Regions from separate parts of the Streptomyces sp. GL_141 genome, predicted to be linked through region 1. Evidence: predicted binding sites of a transcription regulator. Region 1 holds the regulator's gene; each other region holds the start of a gene.

Region 1 (5,076 bases):
GTCGTCGCTGGTGCCGATGATGTCCTCGTCGGCGAGGGAGATCTCGTACCAGGAGGCCTCGCTGGCGAGGTGCCCCCGGTAGGCCTCCACGACCGCCGGGTCCGCGTGGGAGGCCTGCGGCAGGAAGAGGTTGACGCCGAAGGGCCGGCGGGTGAGCGCGCGCAGCCGCTTGATCTCCTGGTACATGCCGTCGGCGGTTTTGTAGCCGCCGGCGAGGAAGCCCAGTCCGCCCGCTTCGCACACGGCGGCCGCGAGCGGCGGGCAGGACGCGCCGCCCGCCATGGGCGCCTGCACGATCGGGTACGCGAAGAGACCGTTCGGTGCGGAGGACATGAGCTGCATCGTGCCATGTCCCGCTCACGGGACCGAATCACGGCATTCGCCTGGCATAGTCCCCTTCACCGGGGTGCCCGAATACCGTCGCCGCCCTGCCGCCCCGCATGCCGCGAGCCCGGTCCGGGGTTCCCCGGACCGGGCTCGCAGGTGTTCTCGCACACCGCCGGGACGCCGCCCTACGGGTGCTCCGCGCGCGGCTCAGCGCCCGTTGAAGGCGTCCTTCAGGCGGCTGAACAGGCCTTGCTGGCCCGGCGCGAACTGGCCCATCGGCCGCTCCTCGCCGCGCAGCTTGGCCAGCTGGCGCAGCAGGTCCTCCTGCGCCGGGTCCAGCTTGCCGGGAGTGGTGACCTCGACGTGCACGATCAGGTCGCCGCGCCCGCCGCCGCGCAGGTGGGTGACGCCGCGGCCGTGCAGCGGGATCGCCTGCCCGGACCCGGTGCCGGGCCGGATGTCGATCTCCTCCAGGCCGTCCAGCGTCTCCAGCGGGCACTTGGTGCCCAGGGCCGCCGCGGTCATCGGGATGGTGACCGTGCAGTGCAGGTCGTCCCCGCGCCGCTGGAAGGTCGGGTGCGGCAGTTCGTGGATCTCCACGTACAGGTCGCCGGCGGGGCCGCCGCCGGGGCCGACCTCGCCCTCGCCCGCGAGCTGGATCCGGGTGCCGTTCTCGACGCCGGCCGGGATCTTGACGGTGAGGCTGCGGCGGGAGCGGACCCGGCCGTCGCCCGCGCACTCGGGGCACGGGGTCGGGACCACGGTGCCGAAGCCCTGGCACTGCGGGCAGGGCCGCGAGGTCATGACCTGACCCAGGAAGGACCGGGTGACCTGCGAGACCTCACCGCGGCCGCGGCACATGTCACACGTCTGCGCCGAGGTGCCGGGGGCGGCGCCCTCGCCGGAGCAGGTGGTGCAGACGACGGCCGTGTCGACCTGGATGTCCTTGGTCGTGCCGAAGGCGGCCTCGTCCAGTTCCAGGTCGAGGCGGATCATGGCGTCCTGGCCGCGGCGGGTCCGCGAGCGCGGTCCGCGCTGCGAGGACTGGCCGAAGAAGGCGTCCATGATGTCGGAGAAGTTGCCGAAGCCGCCCGCTCCGAAGCCGCCGGCTCCGCCGCCGCCCGAGGAGGACAGCGGGTCGCCGCCGAGGTCGAAGACCTGCTTCTTCTGCGGGTCCGAGAGGACCTCGTAGGCGGCGTTGATCTCCTTGAAACGCTCTTGCGTCTTGGGATCGGGATTCACATCCGGGTGCAGCTCGCGGGCGAGCCGCCGGAATGCCTTCTTGATCTCGTCCTGCGATGCGTCGCGGCGCACGCCGAGAACGGCGTAGTAGTCCGTGGCCACTTACGACTCCGCCAGGATCTGTCCGACGTAACGTGCCACTGCGCGTACCGCTCCCATCGTTCCGGGGTAGTCCATGCGGGTCGGTCCGACCACGCCGAGTTTGGCGACTGCTTCGCCGCCCGAACCGTAGCCGACCGAGACGACGGACGTGGAGTTCAGTCCCTCGTAGGCGTTCTCATGCCCGATCTTTACGGCCATTCCCGACTCACTGGCCTCGCCCAGCAGCTTGAGGAGCACGACCTGCTCCTCCAGCGCTTCGAGCACCGGCCTGATCGTCAGGGGAAAATCGTGTCCGAAGCGGGTGAGGTTGGCGGTGCCGCCGATCATCAGCCGCTCCTCCGCCTCCTCGACCAGCGTTTCGAGGAGGGTGTCGAGGACGGCCTTCACCGTCACCCGGTCCTCGTTCTCGAAGGATTCCGGAAGGTCCTTCACCAGCGGCGGCACGTCGGTGAACCGGCGGCCGACGACGCGGCTGTTGAGGCGGGCCCGCAGGTCCGCCAGCGAGGTGTCCGCGAAGGGGGTCTGGCAGTCGACGAGCCGCTGCTCGACCCGGCCGGTGTCCGTGATGAGGACGAGCATCAGGCGGGCCGGGGCCAGCGAGAGCAGCTCGACGTGCCGGACGGTGGACCGGGTGAGCGACGGGTACTGGACGACAGCGACCTGCCGGGTGAGCTGCGCGAGCAGCCGCACCGTACGGCCGACGACGTCGTCGAGGTCGACGGCCCCGTCGAGGAAGTTCTGGATGGCCCGGCGCTCGGGCGTCGACAGCGGCTTGACCCCCGCCAGCTTGTCGACGAAGAGGCGGTAGCCCTTGTCGGTGGGGATCCGGCCGGCGCTGGTGTGGGGCTGGGCGATGTAGCCCTCGTCCTCCAGCACGGCCATGTCGTTGCGCACGGTGGCGGGCGAGACGCCGAGCCGGTGCCGCTCGGTGAGCGCCTTGGAGCCGACCGGCTCCTCCGTCCCGACGTAGTCCTGGACGATGGCGCGCAGCACTTCGAGTCTGCGTTCGCTGAGCATCGCGCACACCTCCATCGTTTCCGTCGTTCGCGGCTTCGGCAGGCCCTGCCTGCTGGCACTCTGAGCGTTCGAGTGCCAGAGATCCCCCGGTCAGTGTACGGCGGGGTGGTACACCCCTAGCAAGGGCGGCCCGCCAAGGTAGCGTCGCGGCATGGACGTGCGTTGGGAAGAGGCGGGCTGGGAACGGCTCACCGAACGGGCCGGCCGCAAGCGCCTGCCGGTGTGGGATTGCACCGTGGGACTGGTGGTGGGCGAGGATTCGGCCCTCCTGATCGACCCCGGGTCCTCCCTGCGGGAAGGCGCGCTGGTGCGGGCCGAGGCGGAGCGGCTGACAGGCCGGCGCGTGACCCATCTCGCATTCACACACGGACATTTCGACCACGTACTGGGCGGCGCGGCGTTCGCGGGGGCCGAGGTCTACGGTCCGGTCGGGCTGGACGCCCTGCTCTCCGTGAGCCGGGACGAGCTGCGGGCGGACGCGGTCCGGCACGGCCTGGCGGAGGCCGAGGCCGCCGAGGCGGCGGACCTGCTGGTGCTCCCCCGGCACCTGGTGTCGGGCGAGTGGACCCTCGACCTGGGCGGCGTACAGGTCCTCCTGGCGAACGTGGGCCCGGGGCACACCCGGCACGATCTGGCCGCCTTCGTGCCCGGTGCGCGCGAGGTGGTCTTCTGCGGCGACCTGGTCGAGGAATCGGGCGAGCCGCAGGCGGGTCCGGACGCGCTGCCACGGCAGTGGCCGGCCGCCCTGGACCGGCTCCTCGCCCTGGGCGGGGACGACGCTCTGTACGTGCCGGGTCACGGAGCGGTGGTCGACGCGGCCTTCGTGCGTGCCCAACGCGACACACTGGCGGCCCGTTTCGGCGTGTCGGACACCTGAGGCGGCCCGCTCTCCTACCCTCGGCCGGATGCGCGAGTACTCCCCCGACCTGACCCCGCAATGGAAGCGCTCCAAGCCCGTCCCCGAGGTGCCGGCCGATCCGGACCTGGTGGTCGAGGTGGCGGGTACGGACTTCTGCGGCGCGGTGGTGGCCTGCGAGGCGGGCACGGTCACCCTGGAGGACCGCTTCGGCAAGCTCCGGGTCTTCCCCCTCGAACCCCGCGGCTTCCTCCTGGACGGCGCGGTGGTGACCCTGACCCGCCCGGCCCGCGGGCCGGCCGCCCCGGCCCGTACGGCCTCCGGCTCGCTCGCCGTCCCCGGGGCCCGGGCGCGGGTGGCCCGGGCGGGCCGGATCTACGTGGAGGGCCGCCACGACGCCGAACTGGTCGAGCGGGTCTGGGGCGACGACCTGCGGATCGAGGGCGTCGTGGTGGAGTACCTGGAGGGCATCGACGACCTCCCGGCCGTCGTCGCCGACTTCGCCCCCGCGGCCGACGCCCGGCTGGGCATCCTGGTGGACCACCTGGTCCCGGGCTCCAAGGAGTCCCGCATCGCCGCCTCGGTGACCTCCCCGCACGTCCTGATCGTGGGACACCCGTACGTGGACGTCTGGCAGGCGGTGAAGCCCTCGGCCCTGGGCATCCGCTCCTGGCCGGTGATCCCGCCCGGCCAGGACTGGAAGACGGGCATCTGCCGCGCCCTGGGCTGGCCGGAGAACACCGGAGCCGCCTGGCAGCACATCCTGTCCCGCGTGACCTCGTACAAGGACCTGGAGCCGACGTTGCTGGGCGCGGTGGAGCACTTGATCGACCACGTGACGGCATGACCCGGGTGGGGGACTGCCCCGCAGGGCTCCCCCGCCCCGGACGGGGCTAGTCGACCAGGTCCCGGACCACCGCGTCGGCCAGGAGGCGTCCACGCAGCGTCAGAACGGCCCGCCCGGCCTCGTACGGCCCCGCTTCGAGGAGACCGTCGGCCAAGGCGCGCCGCGAGGCGGTGAGGCCCGCCGGCGCCAGCAGGGACAGCGGCACCCCGTCCACGAGCCGGAGCTCCAGCAGGATCCGCTCGACCCGCCGGTCCTCCTCCGAAAGCAGCTCGCGCCCCGCCCCCGGCGACCGCCCCTCCGCCAGCGCGGCGGCATACGCACCGGGGTGCTTCACGTTCCACCACCGCACGCCGCCCACGTGCGAGTGCGCTCCGGGCCCGGCCCCCCACCAGTCGGCCCCGCGCCAGTACAGCTCGTTGTGCAGGCACCGCCCGGCCTCCGAGGTGGCCCAGTTCGAGACCTCGTACCAGGAGTACCCCGCCTCGGCCATCACCGCGTCGAGGATCAGGTACCGGTCCGCGTGGACGTCGTCGTCCGTCATCGGGACCTCGCCCCGCCGGATCCGCCGCGCGAGCTGGGTGCCCTCCTCCACGATCAGCGCGTAGGCGCTGATGTGATCGGGCCCGGCCCCCAGGGCCGCCGACAGGGACGCGCGCCAGTCCTCGTCCGATTCCCCCGGCGTCCC
Region 2 (5,076 bases), 2.5 Mb from region 1:
GCGGCCAAGGACCTGGCCGGCTCGGGCGTACGGATGATGGCGCTGTGCCCGGGCTTCGTGCGCACCGAGTTCCACGAGCGGGCCGGCATGGGCACGGACAACATCCCCGGCTGGATGTGGCTCGACGCCGACAAGCTGGTGGCGGCGGCCCTGGCCGATCTGGCGCGGGGCAGGACGGTGTCGATCCCGGATCCTCGGTACAAGGCGCTGATGGGCCTGGTGAAGGTGGCCCCGCGGGGGCTGCTGGGCGGGGTGTCCTCGCGTACGGGGCGCAAGTACGGCCCTCAGTAACCGGCGACCCACTCCGTGGTGACCTGTGAGTAAACGCGGCATATGGGTGAAATCTCCCTAGACTGGACGTGTCCCATCCAGCGCGGGAGGCGACGCGATGACATTCGTACAAGTGATCGACTACGAGACCAAGCGCTTCGACGAGATGAACAGTCTCATCGACCGCTATGCCGAGCAGACCGCCGGCAAGCGCACGGTCACCCACACACTCATCGGCAGGGACCGCGACTCCAAGACCCACTACATGGACCTCGTCGAATTCCCCTCGTACGAAGAGGCCATGAAGAACTCTCAGCTCCCGGAAACCGACCGGATGTTCCAGGAGATGGTGGCGCTCTGCGAAGGCATGCCGAAGTTCATGAACCTCGACGTGGTCCGCGACGAGTACCTCAACAAGCTCGTCGTGAACCGCTTCCTCGGGGAGGTCGTGGGCAAGGGCGACTTCGACGTCATCGAAGAGTGCATCGCGGCCGGCTACGTCACCCACGACATCATGGAGAGCACCGGCGAGGGCAACGGCCGCGAGGGCATCCGCAAGACCGTCGGCATGTGGCGGGGCGCCTTCGACATGACCTTCGACATGACGCGCCAGGTCGCCGAAGGCGACTGCGTCACGACCCTCTGGGACTGGAAGGGCACCCACAAGGGCGAGTTCATGGGGGTCGCGCCGACCGGCAAGGAATTCACGATGTCGGGCTGTACGACCTGCCGGATCGAGAACGGCCAGATCGCCGAGGACTGGTGGTACTACGACGCCCCGGGCCTGATGCGGCAGATGGGCATGATGCCCGGCTGACGCTCCACCCAGGGTCGGCGGCACACGGCAAAGCCCCGGTCACCACCGCTTGGCAGCGGTGACCGGGGCCTTGCCGTACTTACTTGCCGTGCTTACTTGCCGTACTTACCCGGCGTGCTTGCCGACGAGGTCAGTGGCTGTGGCCGTGGCCACCGTGGCCGTGACCGGCGTCGCCCTCGTCGTCGGCCGGCTTCTCGACGACCAGGGTCTCGGTCGTGAGCAGCAGGGACGCGATGGAAGCGGCGTTCTCCAGCGCGGAGCGGGTGACCTTGACCGGGTCGATGACGCCGGCCTTGACCAGGTCGCCGTACTCGCCGGTGGCGGCGTTGAAGCCCTGGCCCTTCTCGAGCTCGGCGACCTTCGCGGTGATGACGTAGCCCTCGAGGCCGGCGTTCTCCGCGATCCAGCGCAGCGGCTCGACGGCGGCGCGGCGCACGACCGCGACACCGGTGGCCTCGTCGCCCGACAGGCCGAGGTTGCCCTCGAGCACCTTCACGGCGTGGACGAGAGCGGAGCCACCGCCGGAGACGATGCCCTCCTCGACCGCGGCGCGGGTCGCCGAGATGGCGTCCTCGAGACGGTGCTTCTTCTCCTTGAGCTCCACCTCGGTGGCGGCGCCGACCTTGATGACGCAGACGCCGCCGGCGAGCTTCGCCAGGCGCTCCTGCAGCTTCTCGCGGTCCCAGTCCGAGTCGGTCGACTCGATCTCGGCCTTGATCTGGTTGACGCGGCCGAGGACCTCGTCGGAGGAGCCGCCACCGTCGACGATGGTGGTGCTGTCCTTGGAGATCGTGACGCGGCGGGCGGAGCCCAGTACGTCCAGACCGGCCTGGTCGAGCTTGAGGCCGACCTCCTCGGCGATGACGGTGGCACCGGTGAGGGTGGCCATGTCCTGAAGCATCGCCTTGCGGCGGTCACCGAAGCCGGGCGCCTTGACGGCGACGGCGTTGAAGGTGCCACGGATCTTGTTGACGACGAGGGTGGAGAGCGCCTCGCCCTCGACGTCCTCGGCGATGATCAGGAGCGGCTTGGAGGCGCCGGCCTGGATGACCTTCTCGAGCAGCGGCAGGAGGTCCTGGATGGAGGAGATCTTGCCCTGGTTGATCAGGATGTACGGGTCATCGAGGATGGCCTCCATACGCTCCTGGTCGGAGACCATGTACGGGGACAGGTAGCCCTTGTCGAAGGCCATGCCCTCGGTGAACTCGAGCTCCAGGCCGAAGGCGTTGGACTCCTCGACGGTGATGACACCGTCCTTGCCGACCTTGTCCATCGCCTCGGCGATGAGGTCACCGACCTGCTGGTCCTGCGCGGAGAGCGCGGCCACGGCGGCGATGTCGGACTTGTCCTCGATCGGACGGGCGGTCGCGAGGAGCTCGTCGGAGACGGCCTTGACCGCGGCGTCGATGCCCTTCTTCAGGGCGGCCGGGGAAGCACCCGCGGCGACGTTGCGCAGACCCTCGCGGACCAGCGCCTGCGCCAGGACGGTGGCGGTGGTGGTGCCGTCACCCGCGACGTCGTTGGTCTTGGTCGCGACCTCCTTGACGAGCTGCGCGCCAAGGTTCTCGTACGGGTCGTCGAGCTCGACCTCACGCGCGATGGTGACACCGTCGTTCGTGATGGTGGGAGCGCCGAACTTCTTGTCGATGACGACGTTGCGGCCCTTGGGACCGATCGTCACCTTCACGGTGTCGGCAAGCTTGTTGACGCCACGCTCAAGGGCGCGACGGGCGTCCTCGTCAAACTTGAGAATCTTCGGCATGGGAGCGGTTCAGCCCTCTCGTTGCTATCCCCGGCCGCTCACCGCGACCGCCTGTCAGACACGAACTACGCCCCTCGCCGCCCGGCATCAGCAGGGGTGACCAGGGGCGTAGCTCAAAGCAAAACTGGAGAAGTGATTACTTCTCGACGATCGCGAGCACGTCGCGGGCCGAGAGGACGAGGTACTCCTCGCCGTTGTACTTCACTTCGGTGCCGCCGTACTTCGAGTACAGGACGACGTCGCCGACGGTGACGTCCAGCGGGAGACGCTGGCCGTCCTCGAAGCGACCCGGACCCACGGCGAGGACGACGCCCTCCTGGGGCTTCTCCTTCGCGGTGTCCGGGATGACCAGGCCAGAGGCCGTGGTCTGCTCGGCGTCGAGCGGCTGGACCACAATGCGGTCCTCGAGCGGCTTGATGGCAACCTTGGAGCTGGTGGTCGTCACGATCTGACCTTCCGCTTCGGAGATCCGGGGTTAATTGTCTGAGGTGGCGACCAGGTCGATCCGTCGTCGCGGGTGCCGGATCCGCCTGTCGCCGTGTTGGCACTCACCAGGGGCGAGTGCCAGACGCGAGACTATTCCGGGGATTAGCACTCGGTCAAGCGGAGTGCCAATACGCGCCGCTGGTTTCGCGGCCGGGGCCGCCTGTGCGGGCCCCGGACCCCGCTCCCTCGGGGCACCCCCGAACCCCCGTTCCCCGCGCGCCGCCGCTGCCGGGGACCAGTCCCCGGACCCCTGCTCCCCAAACGCCGGAGGGGCTGAAATTGCCCTACGGGCAATCCAGCCCGCCAGGCTGCGCTGCGCGCACATCCGGGCCTACATCGGCCACACCCAGCCCCGCCGGCGTTTGAGGCGCGGGTCCGGGCAGCGCCCGGGGAACGGTGGAAGGGCGGGTAGGGGACTTCGCCCCGCCGGGCCGAGCCACCCGCACCCGCCCACCCGACCCCTCGCCGGGACGGCGGTGGCGGCAGCCCCGACCGGCCACCGCCGGACGGAGTCCGGCGCAGCGGCGCGAGCTCCGCGTCAGGAAGGTCTGCCCGGTATGTGAGGCTTGGGGCATGCGGATCCTGGTCGTCGAAGACGAAGTCAGCCTCGCCGACTCACTGCGGCGCGGCCTCTCCGCCGACGGCCACTGGGTCGATCTCGCCCACGACGGCCACCGCGGACTGGACCTGGCCCTCACCGGAGGCCCGTACGACGTGGTCCTCCTCGACCTGATGCTCCCGGGCCTCTCCGGCTACGAGATCTGCACCCGCATGCGGTCCCACGGCGTCGCCACCCCCGTGCTGATGCTGACCGCCAAGGACGGCGAGTACGACGAGGCCGAGGGCCTGGACTCGGGCGCGGACGACTACCTGACGAAACCGTTCTCCTTCGTCGTCCTCGCCGCCCGCCTCCGCGCGCTCACCCGCCGCACCGCCACCGCGGGCGCCGCCCGGCCCAGCGTGCTCCAGGCCGGCGACCTCGTGCTCGACGCCCAGGGCCGCCGCTGCCGCCGGGGCACGCACGAGATCGAGCTGACCGCCCGCGAGCTCGGCGTCCTGGGCTGCCTGATGGAGCAGCCCGGCCGGGCCGTCGCCAAACAGGACATCCTCGACGAGGTCTGGGACAGCCCGCACGGCATCGACCCGAACATCGTCGAGGTCTACGTCTCCTCGCTCCGCCGGAAGATCGACGCCCCCTTCGGCCGCCGCTCGATCCTCACGGTGCACGGCACCGGCTACCGGATGGCCCCGGACGGTGGCTGACCCCGGACCCCGGCCCGGACCGGGACCGGGACCGGGACCGGGACCGGCGCCCACCCCCCGCAGGCCCCGCCGCCTCGGCAGCCTCCGCGCACGCGCCGCCGCGGCCGCCGCCCTCGCGATGGCCGCCGTCCTGGCCGCCGGCGGGCTGTGGCTCTACACCCTGCTGCGCGCCAACCTCATCGAGAACACCACCGGCCGCACCGAGCTCGCCGCGCGCAAGGTGGCCGCCCAGTACGACACCGGGAGCCTCCCGGCCGGCGGCCGGCTGCCCGCGCCCGAGGGCGGGGTCGACCTGGTCCTCGTACGGAACGCGGCCGGCACGGTCGTGGCCACCAGCGGGGACCTGAAGGACACCCCGGAGCTCACCGAGCTGAGCCCCGCGCCCGGCCGGGACATGCGGTCGGCCGTCCTGCCGCCCGCGCGCCCCGGCGCACAGCGGCGCGTGGTGGTCGCCGTGGACGCGCCGGGTCCGCCGGGG
Region 3 (5,076 bases), 1.2 Mb from region 1:
CGGTACGAACCCCTGCGGGCCGCGCTCGAACTGCGTCAGCTCGGGGCGTACGAGGTGTCCGCGCGAGAGCCTGACCTGCGCCGTGCGGTAGATCGCGGCGGCCATCCGGCCCAGGGCCTGGCCGTCCTGGTGGCGGTGCAGCCGTACGCCCACGTCCACCTGGGCCATCGCGTCCAGCCCGGCCGTGTGCAGTGCGTCCACCAGCAGGCCCAGCTCGACCCCGTAGCCCACCGGGAACGGCAGCCGTTCGAGGAGCTCGCGGCGTACGGCGTACTCGCCGCCGAGCGGCTGGACGAAGCCGGCCAGCTGCGGCCAGTGGAGGTTGAGCAGCGGGCGGGCCACCAGCTCCGTGACCCGGCCGCCCTGGCCGTGGGCCTTGGCGGAGGCGAGGCCGGTCGGGTCGCCGAACTCCTGGCCGCCGAACTCCGGGCCGAGGGGGCGGTCGTACATGGCCTTGACGAACCGCACGTCCGGATCGGTCAGCAGCGGGCCGACGATCCCCGAGACGAAGGCGGCCGAGAAATCGCGCAGGTCGGCGTCCACGAAGCAGACGATGTCCCCGGTGGTGGCCAGCAGCGAGCGCCACAGCACCTCGCCCTTGCCGGGCAGCGCCGGGATCCGCGGCAGGACCTCGTCGCGGTGCACCACCCGGGCCCCGGCCTTGGCCGCGACCTCCGCGGTGCGGTCCGTGGAGCCCGAGTCGATCACGACCAGCTCGTCCACCAGGGGCACCGGCAGGCCCTCGATCAGATCGCGCCGGATCACCTCGACGATCTCACCGACCGTCGCCTCCTCGTTCAGCGCCGGCAACACCACGCTCACGGTGGTCCCCGCTGCCCGCTTGGCGGAAAGCAGCTGGCCGAGCGGTCGGTCGGCGGCGGACCAGGAGCGGTCTGCCAACCAGCGCTCCACCTCTTCCAGCACCTTCAGCACTCCCTGTCCATCACTGGGTTGTTCACTGGTTTGGACCGAATTGTGATCCATCTCGCGGTTCGGACGGCTGTCTCAACCCCCCGGGCCTTCGGTTACAGTCTTGAACAACGCGATGGTCCACCGCATGCCGGGGGGCCCGCGTACAAACGCACCGGCGCGCCACAGAGCGCGTGTGCCGGTGCCATACCGCTCATCCAGAGGGGCAGAGGGACACGGCCCGTTGAAGCCCCGGCAACCCTCCAGTCGGTTCTCGCGATCGCGCATTCCAGCGCCGCCAGCGAGGTCCCCGGCTAGGGAAGGTGCCAATTCCGTCTCATGGCGAAGTGCGCCATGGGGAAGATGAGGAGAAAGGGCCTCGCCATCATGGCTGCACAGTCTGTCGCAACCTCTGCCGAAACCGTTGAAAACGCTTCTGGCACCTCTGTCGATCTCGGTCCCGCCACCGGCCTTTCCTGTCGTGAGTGCGGTACCCGCTTCGAGCTCGGCCCGATCTTCGCCTGCGCCGAGTGCTTCGGACCGCTCGAAGTCGCCTACGACCTGCCGCTCGGCGACCCCGAAGCCCTGCGCGCCGCCATCGAGGCCGGCCCGAACAACATCTGGCGCTACGCGCCGCTGCTGCCCGTCCCGGCGGACGTGGCCTCCAAGCCGAGCCTGAACCCCGGCTTCACCAAGCTCGTGGACGCGGCCAACCTGGCCAAGGAGCTCGGCGTCACCGGCAAGCTGTACGTCAAGGACGACTCCGGCAACCCGACGCACTCCTTCAAGGACCGCGTCGTGGCCATCGCCGTCGAGGCCGCCCGCGCCTTCGGCTTCACCACCCTCTCCTGCTCCTCCACCGGCAACCTGGCAGGCGCCGTCGGCGCCGCGGCCGCCCGCGCCGGCTTCCGCTCCTGCGTATTCATCCCGCACGACCTGGAGCAGGGCAAGGTCGTCATGGCCGGTGTCTACGGTGGCGACCTGGTCGGCATCGAGGGCAATTACGACGACGTCAACCGCTTCTGCTCCGAGCTCATCGGCGACCCGCTGGGCGAGGGCTGGGGCTTCGTCAACGTCAACCTGCGCCCGTACTACGGCGAGGGTTCCAAGACCCTGGCGTACGAGATCTGCGAGCAGCTCGGCTGGCAGCTGCCCGACCAGATCGTCATCCCGATCGCGTCCGGCTCGCAGCTCACGAAGATCGACAAGGGTCTGCAGGAGCTGATCAAGCTCGGCCTCGTCGAGGACAAGCCGTACAAGATCTTCGGCGCCCAGGCCGAGGGCTGCTCGCCCGTCTCGACCGCCTTCAAGGCCGGTCACGAGGTGGTCCGCCCGCAGAAGCCGAACACCATCGCCAAGTCGCTGGCCATCGGCAACCCGGCGGACGGCCCGTACGTCCTGGACATCGCGCGCCGCACCGGCGGCTTCGTCGAGGACGTCAACGACGAGCAGGTCGTCGAGGCCATCAAGCTCCTCGCCCAGACCGAGGGCATCTTCGCCGAGACCGCGGGCGGCGTGACCGTCGGCGTGACGAAGAAGCTCGTCGAGAACGGGCAGCTCGACCCCACGCTGACCACCGTGATCCTGAACACCGGTGACGGCCTCAAGACCCTGGAGGCGGTGGCCGAAGGTGGTGGCCAGACCGCCACCATCCGCCCCAGCCTGGACGCGTTCCGCGCCGCCAACCTGGCCTGATTTCCCTCCCTGCACCCGGAAAGGCAGTAGCGCCATGAGCGTCAACGTCCGCATCCCCACCATCCTGCGCACCTACACCGGCGGCCAGGCCGAGGTCTCCGCCGAGGGCGCGACCCTCGAAGAGGTCATCCAGTCCCTGGAGGCGAGCCACCCCGGCATCGCCGCGCGCGTCCTGGACGACCAGGGCAAGCTGCGCCGCTTCGTCAACGTCTACGTCAACGACGACGACGTGCGCTTCGAGGGCGGGCTGCAGACGTCCACCCCGGACGGCGCCGGCGTCTCGATCATCCCGGCCGTCGCGGGCGGTTGCTGAGGCTCGTCCGGCTTCGTAACGCTTCGTAGAAACTGAATTGCCCCCTCCGTTACTAAACGGAGGGGGCAATTCTGCTTGGTTGGGCGCGGTAGAGTTGGGGAAGTCCCCTCCGCTGTTCTTGCCCGCCGCATATGAGCGGGTCGCGTGAGGGTTGACATTGAGTCAACATGCAAGTGCGCTATGGGCCGTTGGCGGCGTTTGTCCGGCCCGAGTTGCCCTGGAATATTCCTGGTTTTCACCCTATTTCAATCTTTTGGCGTGTCCAGAATTCTCGTCGGAATGACCTGTTGCAGACAGCAGCGGTGCGGATACATTCAGCCCCGGTCGAGGCGTTCCGGCGCAAGTTCTGACCCGGGACCGCGAAGTGCGGTCCTGCGCAAGGGCCAGTAATAGGGGAGTTAGGCATGGCTCAGGGCACCGTCAAGTGGTTCAACGCGGAGAAGGGCTACGGCTTCATCGCGGTCGACGGTGGTGCGGATGTGTTCGTCCACTACAGCGCCATCCAGATGGACGGGTACCGCACCCTTGAAGAGGGTCAGCGGGTCGAATTCGAGATCTCGCAGGGCCAGAAGGGTCCGCAGGCGGACATGGTCAAGCTCGCCGCCGGCTAGTCCGACCGCGATCGACCACCGACACGTACGGGGCCGTGCACAGCGGCCGCGCACGACGGCACAACGGCATATGTACGAGGGGCCCACATCCTGGACACGGGATGCGGGCCCCTCGTGCGTGGCGGCCGCGGCGCCCTTGCGGCGCCTGGGTGTTCATCCCGGGTTGCCCGAAGCCGCTTGCACTCGGGGGGGTCGAGTGCTAATCATTGGCGTTAGCACTCTCCGGGTGAGAGTGCTACTAAACGAGGACCGGGTCGGTGAGGCCCGCGGGGTCCGGCGGGAAGAAACCGCCGGGCACGGCAGGCCGTCCGTCGCGGGCGCGGGCGCGGTCCAGGAGCAATCCACCGCTGTCCGGGAGGACCACTTCAGATGGCCAAGATCATTGCGTTCAACGAGGAGGCCCGGCGCGGTCTCGAGCGAGGCATGAACCAGCTCGCCGACGCCGTCAAGGTCACCCTTGGCCCCAAGGGTCGCAACGTCGTCCTTGAGAAGAAGTGGGGCGCCCCCACGATCACCAACGATGGTGTCTCCATCGCCAAGGAGATCGAGCTCGAGGACCCGTACGAGAAGATCGGCGCCGAGCTGGTCAAGGAAGTCGCCAAGAAGACGGACGACGTCGCCGGCGACGGTACGACCACCGCCACCGTTCTCGCCCAGGCGCTCGTCCGCGAGGGCCTGCGCAACGTGGCCGCCGGTGCGAACCCGATGGCCCTCAAGCGCGGTATCGAGAAGGCCGTCGAGGCCGTCTCCGCCGCCCTGCTGGCGCAGGCCAAGGATGTCGAGACCAAGGAGCAGATCGCTTCCACGGCCTCCATCTCCGCCGCCGACACCCAGATCGGCGAGCTCATCGCCGAGGCCATGGACAAGGTCGGCAAGGAAGGCGTCATCACGGTCGAGGAGTCGCAGACCTTCGGCCTGGAGCTCGAGCTCACCGAGGGCATGCGCTTCGACAAGGGCTACATCTCGGCGTACTTCGCCACCGACATGGAGCGCATGGAGTCGTCCCTCGACGACCCGTACATCCTGATCGTCAACTCCAAGATCGGCTCGGTCAAGGACCTGCTGCCGCTCCTGGAGAAGGTCATGCAGTCCGGCAAGCCGCTGCTGATCATCGCCGAGGACGTCGAGGGCGAGGCGCTCTCCACCCTCGTCGTCAACAAGATCCGCGGCACCTTCAAGTCCGTCGCCGTCAAGGCTCCGGGCTTCGGTGACCGTCGCAAGGCCATGCTCGGCGACATCGCCATCCTCACGGGCGGCACGGTCATCTCCGAGGAGGTCGGCCTCAAGCTCGAGAACGCCGGTCTCGACCTGCTCGGCCGCGCCCGCAAGGTCGTCATCACCAAGGACGAGACCACCATCGTCGACGGTGCCGGTGACAGCGACCAGGTCCAGGGTCGTGTCAACCAGATCCGCGCCGAGATCGAGAACTCCGACTCGGACTACGACCGCGAGAAGCTGCAGGAGCGCCTGGCGAAGCTCGCCGGCGGTGTTGCGGTCATCAAGGCCGGCGCCGCGACCGAGGTCGAGCTCAAGGAGCGCAAGCACCGC

Evidence for each region. The regulator HrcA, encoded in region 1, represses chaperone genes, less so after heat shock. The targets are predictions, from matches to a motif close to TTNGCACTCNGNNNNNCNGAGTGCNAA.
Region 2: the regulator HrcA is predicted to act here: its motif matches at 3,438-3,464, upstream of groES (co-chaperone GroES).
Region 3: the regulator HrcA is predicted to act here: its motif matches at 3,705-3,731, upstream of groL (chaperonin GroEL).

The regions. Positions count from the first base shown of each region.
Region 1 is NZ_CM174402.1:5,778,207-5,783,282, reverse strand. It holds gene AC3IX6_RS25580 (nitronate monooxygenase) at 1-333, opposite strand, end outside; gene dnaJ (molecular chaperone DnaJ) at 535-1,671, opposite strand; gene hrcA (heat-inducible transcriptional repressor HrcA) at 1,672-2,688, opposite strand; gene AC3IX6_RS25565 (MBL fold metallo-hydrolase) at 2,840-3,565, shown strand; gene AC3IX6_RS25560 (DUF3097 domain-containing protein) at 3,594-4,391, shown strand; gene hemW (radical SAM family heme chaperone HemW) at 4,438-5,076, opposite strand, start outside.
Region 2 is NZ_CM174402.1:3,311,475-3,316,550, forward strand. It holds gene AC3IX6_RS14060 (SDR family NAD(P)-dependent oxidoreductase) at 1-291, shown strand, start outside; gene AC3IX6_RS14065 (ester cyclase) at 389-1,087, shown strand; gene groL (chaperonin GroEL) at 1,218-2,849, opposite strand; gene groES (co-chaperone GroES) at 2,986-3,294, opposite strand; gene AC3IX6_RS14080 (response regulator transcription factor) at 3,909-4,598, shown strand; gene AC3IX6_RS14085 (sensor histidine kinase) at 4,591-5,076, shown strand, end outside.
Region 3 is NZ_CM174402.1:4,623,870-4,628,945, forward strand. It holds gene AC3IX6_RS20330 (glucosyl-3-phosphoglycerate synthase) at 1-924, opposite strand, end outside; SAM riboswitch class I at 1,121-1,279, shown strand; gene thrC (threonine synthase) at 1,297-2,604, shown strand; gene AC3IX6_RS20340 (ubiquitin-like small modifier protein 1) at 2,639-2,917, shown strand; gene AC3IX6_RS20345 (cold-shock protein) at 3,322-3,528, shown strand; gene groL (chaperonin GroEL) at 3,898-5,076, shown strand, end outside.